Regions from separate parts of the Halobacillus sp. ABA4_118 genome, predicted to be linked through region 2. Evidence: riboswitches for the same ligand, from Rfam matches in the RefSeq annotation. Region 2 holds a riboswitch; the other holds the start of a gene.
What was found. A riboswitch is a leader RNA that binds a small molecule or an ion and turns the genes downstream of it on or off. The one in region 2 is predicted to bind thiamine pyrophosphate.
Positions count from the first base shown of each region.

Region 1: it holds a riboswitch for thiamine pyrophosphate, as region 2 does, so the genes downstream of both, thiW (energy coupling factor transporter S component ThiW) here and tenA (thiaminase II) in region 2, are expected to answer to the same signal.

Region 1 is NZ_JBSWWS010000001.1:1,219,170-1,223,688, reverse strand. Features, by position in the region: gene ACXAGL_RS06000 (pyridoxal-phosphate dependent enzyme) at 83-1,042, shown strand; gene ACXAGL_RS05995 (PucR family transcriptional regulator) at 1,059-2,741, shown strand; TPP riboswitch at 2,830-2,939, shown strand; gene thiW (energy coupling factor transporter S component ThiW) at 3,019-3,507, shown strand; gene thiD (bifunctional hydroxymethylpyrimidine kinase/phosphomethylpyrimidine kinase) at 3,554-4,357, shown strand; gene thiM (hydroxyethylthiazole kinase) at 4,354-4,519, shown strand, end outside.
Region 2 is NZ_JBSWWS010000001.1:3,016,115-3,021,232, reverse strand. Features, by position in the region: gene ACXAGL_RS15380 (thiazole synthase) at 1-345, opposite strand, end outside; gene thiS (sulfur carrier protein ThiS) at 348-551, opposite strand; gene thiO (glycine oxidase ThiO) at 564-1,673, opposite strand; gene tenI (thiazole tautomerase TenI) at 1,678-2,277, opposite strand; gene tenA (thiaminase II) at 2,274-2,969, opposite strand; TPP riboswitch at 3,079-3,186, opposite strand; gene ACXAGL_RS15355 (NUDIX domain-containing protein) at 3,231-3,671, opposite strand; gene ACXAGL_RS15350 (hypothetical protein) at 3,778-3,939, opposite strand; gene ACXAGL_RS15345 (hypothetical protein) at 4,032-4,214, shown strand; gene ACXAGL_RS15340 (hypothetical protein) at 4,329-4,562, shown strand; gene ACXAGL_RS15335 (2-thiouracil desulfurase family protein) at 4,834-5,118, opposite strand, start outside.

The sequences.
Region 1 (4,519 bases), 1.8 Mb from region 2:
TTTCTGCCCCTTTTCCGACTATCAATCCATCCCCTATAATAAGTAATAATCAGAATTTTTTATCTATTTCAGGGGGGATTCTTTGGAACAGCTGTTGTTGAGAGATGTGTGGAAAGCGAGGAAACGTATCGGGAGCATCGTGAAACCGACGCCGCTTGTGTATTCGGAGTATTTCTCCGACCGCTCAGGGCAGCCGGTTTACTTGAAAATGGAACAATCCCATCCTACAGGATCTTTTAAAATAAGGGGGGCGGCAAACAAGCTGCTATCTTTAACAGAAGATGAAAAAAAGCGTGGTGTGACAACATTTTCTACAGGAAATCATGGAATCGCCACCGCCTACGCAGCACGGCAGATGGGTATTCCTTGTACGGTTTGCCTATCCCGTCGTGTTCCAGAAGCGAAGCTTAGACGTCTGAAGCGTCTGGGGGCGGATATCGAACGGACGGGGGTCAGTCAGGATGAAGCTGCTGTTCGCTGCAGGGAGCTGGCATCTAAGTGTGGAATGACGATCGTCCAGCCCTTTGATGACCCCGAGGTGATTGCTGGACAGGGAACCATCGGTCTTGAATTGATGGAACAGCTTCCTGAACTGAAAGAAGTGGTGATCCCGCTGTCCGGAGGCGGCCTTTTATCCGGGATCGGATTCGTTTTGAAGAAGATGGATCCTGCTGTTTCAGTCACCGGGGTGACGATGGAACGAAGTGCCGTCATGCAGGCCAGTCTGAAAAAAGGGGCGGTCGTTAGGCTGGAAGAAGAGGATACCCTGGCCGATAGTCTGCTGGGTGGCATTGGTGAGGATAACCGTTATACATTTTCTATGACCCGGTCGTTGATGGATAAAGGTGTGCTTTTACAGGAAGACCGTATTAAAGAAGGATTATACAGTCTCCTTGATCATCATAAAATTATCGTAGAGGGTGCAGCCGCTGTTGGAGCCGGCTATCTCCTTGATCAGCCGATTTTGGAAGGGCCTGTGGTCTTGATCATTACGGGAAACAATGTAGATACAGATACGGTTCGAACGTGGATGGACAACTGAAAAAGGGGGAGTGGGGATGGGTGTACCTGTGGAAGAGGTATTGAAGCTGCCGATGTTAGAGAAAGCGAACGTGCAGACGCCTGTTTATGAGCGTGATGTGGAGTGGATCTCTGTCATAGAGACGCCTGTCGAAAATTTTGTGAGAAACAATGAATTTGTTCTCAGCACGGGAGTGGGATGCGGGGAGGATATCCCGGCCCTGGAGGCCTACGTGAAGGATGTCATCCGGTCAGATGCTTCCATTCTGGCTTTTGCCACCGGCCGTCATTTGTTTAAAATCCCTGATCGTATCATTGCTCTAGCTGAACAACATGAGCTCGTGCTTGTGGAAATCCCCTGGGAAGTACGGTTTGCGGATATTCTTCAAGGCGTGCTGCAGTTAATCAATGATGAGAAACAGAAGATTCACAGGCATGTCGAAGGGATCCGTCAGGAATTGATCAATTGCGTGCTGAATGGGAAGGGACTTCAGGAAATCACGACCATCCTCTATCAATACACAGGGCTGCCCAATGCCATCAGTGACCATTTGAAGCACATCCGGGCCAATCAGCATTTTGATTCTTCCCTGATTGAAGCGTTGAACGGGCGTAAAGAAGCGGTTGTTTCTTTAATTGAGCATCCTTTCCGTGTGGAGCACCCGCTTACACATTTTATAGAAGCTTATCAAATCGGTGAAGAATGCTGTTATCAGCTTACGATTCTATCCAACTATAAGAAACAGGGATATTTGTTGTTTCAGCCGGAAAAGGACCAAGAGGTAACAACAGAGATGATGACGATTCTTGAGCACACGCTGACCGCCTGTGCCCTTTATTTCGTGAAGGAAAATGCCATCGAAATGACAGAAATCCGTCTCAAGGATAACTTTCTTTTGGAACTGGCGAAGCAGGAGCAGCGCATGGACAAGCAGCTGTTGTCGAAAGCCAGGCTTCTCGGCTATGATCTTGAGAAACCTTACGTCTGCTTTGTCGGAGAGGTTCTGTTCCATCGGCCGGCAAGCCGTTCAGTAGGAAACGATGGACAGCTTCCCTCTTCTTCTTCTCTACAGAGCCGCAACTATTACATCCAGAAGGAGGCCGCTTATGCCGGGCACATGGTGGGACGGCAGGTGATGACGACCTTTGATGAAGAGAGAGTCATCATCTTTCTGGAGGCGGATAAAGCAGGCAGTGAGGAAGCAGCGAATCAATTTCTGGACCTTGTCGAAAGGCGTTTGTTCGAACTGCTGGCTGGTGTCACGATCCAATGGGGGATTTCGTGTCATAAAGAAGGGTATCAAGTCTTCCATCACAGCTATGAGGAAGCGCGGACAGCCCTGCAGATGGGAGAGCAGCAGAACGAGGCCGGGGGCCGGACATTCTTTAAGGAGACAAGGATGAACAGGCTTTTGATGGCCTTATCCCATAAAAAAGAAATCGAGGATATTGTTCAGGATACTCTCCAGCCCCTGATTGATTATGATCAGAAAAGGCAGGCGGAGCTTCTTCATACATTTATGGTTTATAACAAGTACAACAGCAATGTCAGCCAGACATCGAGGGCACTGAATCTGCACCGGCAGTCCCTTCTGCACCGGCTGAGGAATATTGAACAGCTGACGGGGTTGTCCTTGTTGAACGCGGATGATTTATTTTTACTGGAGCTGAGTGTGCGGCTGTGGCTCCTGAAAAAAGTAGAGAAGCCCGGGCCGCAGTGAACGGAAGTCTTTTTGCCTGGCTGCATGAGGCAGGAGATGATGACAGATTCAACCAGTTTTGTTATGATGGATGCAAGTGAATAGATTTCAAAACTACTAGGGGAGCCTGAAGAGGCTGAGAGGAAAGCATGGACGCTTTCTGACTCTTACGTACCTGATCTGGTTAATACCAGCGGAGGGAAGTAGTCACATGATCGTCATTGATCGACTTCTTCTATCAAAACCAGGTCCCCGGTGGACCTGGTTTTTTATTTTATTCCCAGGAAGGAGCTGACTGATGAATAAAACCAGAATTCTTACATTCATGGCCGTCCTTGTGGCCGTAGGTACACTAGGCTCGCAGTTTTTATGGTTTCCCGCTGGAGCAGCCAAAGCCTACCCTGTCCAGCACGCCGTCAATGTCATGGCAGCCGTAATGCTCGGTCCGATTCCAGCGGTGGCGGTCGCTTTTGTCATCGGCCTGCTGCGTTTTCTGCTGGGACTCGGGACGATTCTGGCTTTTCCCGGAGGTATGTTCGGGGCGTTTTTTGCCGGTGTATTTTATAAGGTTTATGCACGGAAACTTTCTGCAGCAGCAGGAGAAGTGCTGGGCACAGGTGTGATTGGTGCTCTGGCCGCCGTTCCCTTCGCCAGCTGGTTCATGGGAAGCTCAGCAGCGGTCTTTGCGTTTCTTCCGTCGTTTCTAGTGAGTAGTCTGTCAGGAGCGGTCATTGCTGTGTTCCTTTTATCAAGAGTGAAGGTGGAAAGCCCGCTCCCGCAGTCCTGATGAAATCCAATTGAAAAGAATGATTGATAGGAAAGGAAGTGGTTCAATGAAACCCGCATGTGTATTAACAATTGCCGGTACGGATCCAAGTGGAGGAGCCGGCATCCAGGCCGATTTGAAAACATTCCAGGAATTGAAAAGCTATGGTATGAGTGTGGTGACTTCGGTTGTCGCCCAAAATACGACAGGAGTCAAAGATGTGCATCATCTCCCTGACTCCTTCATCCGTGAGCAGCTGTTTGCGGTAAGTGATGATATGCCGGTGCACGCTGTGAAGACAGGGATGATTGCCAATAAGGAAATGATGCAGGTCATTAAAGACTGGATGCAGACCATCGATGCTCCGTATATTATGGACCCTGTCATGATTGCTCAAAGTGGAGATCCGCTTGTAGAGCAGGAAGAACAGATCTATTTAAAAAGGCATCTTGTACCAGAATCGACGCTTGTCACCCCCAATATTCCGGAAACAGAAACCCTTCTCAATCGAAGGATCCATCATGAAGAGGATATGAAGGAAGCAGCTGTGGAAATTGTAGAACAGCTGGGAGCCGGTGCTGCGCTTGTAAAAGGCGGCCATTTAAAAGGGAAAGCGGTCGACTTTCTATATGACGGATATGAGCTGCACACCTTCGAAGAAGAACGGATTGATTCAGTGAATACCCATGGCACAGGCTGCACGTACTCGGCTGCTATAGCCGCTTATATGAGCCAGGGATATCCGCTCGCGCAGGCGGTAGAAAAGGGCAAGCATTTTGTGACAGAGGCTATTCGCCATTCTTTCGATCTTGGTAAAGGGGACGGTCCGACCAATCATTTCGCTGTACGCAGGGAGGTTTTTCATCCATGACACAAACATTGATCCAGAAGCTGCGGAGTGAACGCCCTTTGATCCATAACATTACCAATGCAGTCGTCATGAATTATACAGCCAACGGCCTGCTTGCTCTCGGCGCTTCGCCGATTATGTCGAATGCCGTTCAGGAAGCCGGGGATGTCGCTCGTTTGGCAG
Region 2 (5,118 bases):
CTTCAACGTTTCGACCGGATCGGGCAGAAGCGTTTTTTTACAGCCGATCACTTCTACCTTAATCATATCGCAAAGTCCGGAAGCTTTGGCTAATTTTGCATGCCGCACCGCCTCTTCAGCATTTTCCGCCCCTGCTGTGTTAGGCAGAAGTGTATAACGGCCGACATCGAGCTGTTGAAGCAGGTCCGGCTGCTGCGGTTCAAAAATATTCATTCTCCGGACGGTAAAGGTAAGGATATCGGTTTCCGATACGTCTACAGCCTTTTTCTGCGTTTCAAAATCAGGATATTTCCCTGTCCCCAACAGCAGTCGTGAGTTAAACGTGAAATTTCCAATCTTAAGCATGATTATCCTCCTCCTACGAATTGGACCAGTTCCATTTGATCGCCTTCATGCAGCTGTGAATGGCCGTGCTCGCTTTTTTCTAATATGGTGTCGTTCAGTTCCACCATCACCACCCGGTTATCCAATTGGAAGTGACTCAGAAGCATACGGACATCATCCAGATGGTCAGGAATCTCATGCCACTCGCCGTTTATTTTCACATTCATGATGATCCTCCTTTATAACGTGATGAAGCTTTGTCCACTCGTCACCCAGTCCGGCTCCACCGGCTTCCCTTCGATTTGGTCCGCCACCAGCGTTCCAGTCACCGCCGAAAGCAGGATGCCGTTCCGGTAATGGCCTGTCGCCAGCCACAGCCCCTCTTTTTCAGGATGAGGACCGACATAGGGAATGCCGCTTTTCGTCTGCGGCCGGATTCCGGCCCACGTAGCTTCCATTTCGGATTCCCGAAGTGAAGGAATGAGGCGGCGGGCTTTTTCCATCAATTGAAAAAGGCCCTCTACGGTAACGGACTCGTCGAAGGAACCCACCTGTTCAGTGGCGCCGATAACGAGGCGGTTTCCCGCCTTCGGAACGATGTAGCAGCCTTTTGTGAAAAGGGTCCCTGTGATGAGCGGCCGTTTCGTCCGGACAGAAAAGCACTCCCCTTTGACCGGGTACGTTTCCACAATGGTGCGTTCAGCATTCAACAGCGAAGCACTCCACGCCCCGGCCGCTGCGATGACCGCATCCCCTGTATACGTGCCTCCGATGGTGCTGACTCCAATGATCCGACCGTTTTCTTCCACCAAACCGGTGACGTCCGTGTGTTCCAGAAAATCCGCGCCGAGCGCTGCGGCCGAAGCCGCATATGCTTTTGTCAGCTTTGGTGCGTCTACCTGTCCGTCTTCCGGCAGGTATAATGCTCCTGTAATCCTGTCGGAAAGAGACGGCTCTGTATCACACATTTCATCACAATCGATCCACCGGGCTGTTTCACCGACCGCTTCCTGCGATTTCCCCAGCTGCTTCCACGCTTCCTTTTCCTCATTCGTAAGGGCAATTTTATACAACCCTTTCTGCTGGAGCCCGATATCCACCCCGCTGAGTTCTTTCAATTCAGCTGCAAGAGAAGGAAACATCGCCCGGCTCGTTCTCGCCATTTGAAAAAGCGGATCGTCCCCTTTCCATTCGGACTGAGCCCCAAGCATGCCGGCGGCGGCGCTTGATGCTTTCTGTCCGGTTTTCCCCCGGTCGATGACGAGGACTTTTTTCTGCCGCTTAACCAGCTGATACGCAATAGAATTTCCAATCACTCCACCACCCACAACAATTGCGTCATAAAACATCCCTTCATCTCCTTCCCAGTCGGTATTGATAACGGCGGACCGCCTTTTCCGCATCGTCTGCTAATAGAATGCCGGATAGTACAGCCGCTCCCGACGCTCCAAAGGGCTGAAGGCGGCTGACATTTTCCGGTGTCAATCCCCCTATCGCGGTGACAGGCAGCGAGACTGCCTGTGTGACCCTCTGCAGAGCCTCGAGCCCGCGTCCCGCCGATCCAGGCTTGGATGCTGTCTCAAAGACATGTCCGAACAAAATAAAATCTGCTCCCCGTTTTTCTGCAGTAACAGCTTCTTCTACAGAATGGACCGAACACCCGGCGTTTAAAAAAGGAAAAGCCCGCTTAACCTCTTCGACCGGAAGACTGTGTCCGGCCAGCTGCACGTGAGGCACTGCTTTTGCCACTGCTACATCCACCCTGTCATTGATGACGAGCTTTTCGGTTGGAAACCCAAGGTCTGTCAAAGCATCTACAGTATCCGCCACTTCACTTGCGGACCACTGCTTTTCACGAAGATGGAAGAAATCAATCATCGGTTCAATCGCAGTCACCCTTGTGCACAGTTCCTCCCTGGACTGCCGCCCTGTGGAAATGACGTGCAGTTTCATTCACGTCCGGCTGCGATCGACTGTTTTAAATCAAACGGCCATTCCTCCATACGGTAAGCCATTTCCCAGAACATATATTCATACTGACTGCTGATGATAAACAATTCCTTCATCCGGGCTCTGCCGGCATCTGTTTTCGCTTCAGCCAGTTCATCAAGGCGCTGGATCTGCTCTTCTACAAGCGTCCGGAACCAATCCCCTCCGTAAGCCGCAATCCATTCCTGATAGACCGGTTCTTCCGGTGACGATTCTTTCAAATGTTCGCCGACTTCATAATACAGCCAGTAGCATGGAAGAATCGTCGCAATCACATCCCCTAAATCCCCGTTATACGCTCCTCTGTACATATGGGACGCATACGCATAGGCTGTCGGCGACGGCTTGAACTGCTCCCGCTCTGCCTGCGTAATGCCCAGCTGCTTCGAAAAGTTCTCATGAAGCCCAAGCTCTGCTTCATACGTACTTTGAGCATGAGACGCCATATTGGCCATAACAGCCATATCTTCAGACTTTGCAGCTCCCAGTGACTGGACACGGGCAAAATGAGACAAGTAATACGAATCCTGAAGCACATAATAACGGAACTTTTCGAGAGGAAGCGTTCCCTCTCCAATCCCTGTTACAAAAGGATGGTGAAAACTTCCCTCCCAAATCTCATCCACGGCCTTTCTGATTTCTTCTGAAAATGTCATATCCACTCTCTCCTTTGTTGAACGATACGCTACTGATTTTTTCCACTAAAAAAGCCACTTTCCCCGGCATAGGAAAAGTGGCTGATATACATTTATTTTCATAGACATGTATAGGTATCGGCCACTTCCCTACGCTGGTATAAACCAGATCAGGTTCCAAGAGTCTTAAAGCATCACTTTAATCTCAGCCTTTGAGAAGGCACCCCTAGTGGATCGCTCGTTATTCAATTCCCTTTCATCGTAACACGTTAGAATTTTTTGTCAAAAACAGATTTTCGACTGCCGTTCCACGGCTTTCTGGATACTGTTGGCGGTCCAGGGAGAAATCGGGACGGGACTCTCGTTCAGACCCGGCTCAACCCAGACCATGTCCGCCACTTCTTCCGGACTCTTTATATAGGGCTCTCCTGTGAAATCCGTAGTCAGAAACACGATATTCAGAACCTGGATATCCCCGATTAAAAAAGAATTGCTGTGTACATAGGTAAGGTCCCCATCCAAAGTGAGGCCGATCTCCTCTTTAATTTCACGGCGGACGTTATCTTCCAGCACATCAAGGGAATCCGGACTGAACTCCATTTTCCCTCCAGGCAGCGAATACAATCCTCCCGCGTGCTCCTCTTCCGGTGACCTTTGAATAAGTAGAATATGGTCCTCTTTCATAATGGCCGCTTCTACGTTTATGATATAAGAATACGACATATACAAACTCCTTCCCCCACCAAATTCGACACACCGCTTCAAACTCCTCCCCTTCATGAAGAAAAGATTTTTGAGCATATTCATTGTGTCTCTTTATTATAAACCGTTACACAGAACGGATAATAACGTCTTTGACTTTCTGCATCGCTCCATTAATGGCAGAAGCCTTCAGGGAAGCGAGGTAGACAACGACACCTGCTCCTTCTTCCACCTTACCAAAGCGCTGGATATCCACGATAATGGTCCTCTGCAGGGAAGGACAAGTCATTTCATTTCATTCTAAAAACACCCGCCCTTTTCAGGACGGGTGTTTTTTTATGCTCATCTCAGGTAAAATATGGCTCGGAGAGGAGGAAAACAATGACACAACTGAAAGTCCTTTCGGCGTGGAACATCCTTCCCGCTGCGCTTTTGATCACTGCCGGATGGTTTCTGTTGGATGACAATCCATCCAACACCTACACGGGATCCCTCTTTCTTATCCTTCTGGACAGTGAAAAGCGGACTGGACGCCTGGAGGTATCACTTGATCCGCCAAAATAAGCATGCCATTTTAAACTTCGGCTTTACCGCTGTCAGTCTTGTCTTGTTGTTTTATGTCCTCTAAGGGAAGGCAGCATTTAAAGAGAATCATCCACTTATAAGGAGCGGATACATATGTTAAAAAAGATTCGAATCCTCTTATCAGTCATAATCATCCTTTTGTCCGGCTACGGATTATGGACAGATAAATCAGGAGACCTTTTGTCTTTCACTCTCGCAGGTTTAGCCATTCTTATGGTTATCCTTGGCCTTGAAGAACAAAAAGAAACAACTAAAAAGCGTGCCTCCATTTATTATGCGGTCTCTGTTTTCTGTCTGTTTACTTCCATAGCCGGATTCATCCAATAATAAGAGTCCCTTTAGATGAGATCCCTATTCCTGCAAACGCGACTTAAACATCCTAGACCGCATAAGGGAAGGCGACGTGGAGTGTTCGATGGTGACGCCTGCGGAAAAGCATGAGGTGAAGATCCACTTGGGCAGGTGGTTTTCGTACCCAAGTCAGCTGAGGCCGTGCCCGCGGCGGGCATCCACCGATCAGCGGAGCGTGACAATCGCAGTCCCCCCCCTCGAGGAGAAAAGCTTTTTCTACATGAGGAGAGCCCCTGGAGAGGGCTCTTTACACCAACGTATGGATAAAATCAATTTCACTCATCACCTGTATGCCGTTCCGTTCAAGCAGGGCCGCCGTGACCCCTTTTCCGGTAACCTGTCTCCCGCTGAACGTGCCGTCATAGACGAGGGTACTGCCGCAGGACGGGCTTCCCTCCTTCAACACTACCGTATCAATCTGCAGATCTCTTACCGTTTCCAACGTCAAATAAGCCCCTCTTATGTACGACTCTGTTACATCGGTTCCTGTCTTTTCCATTACACGGGCCCGGCCTTTCAGGACATCCTCTCC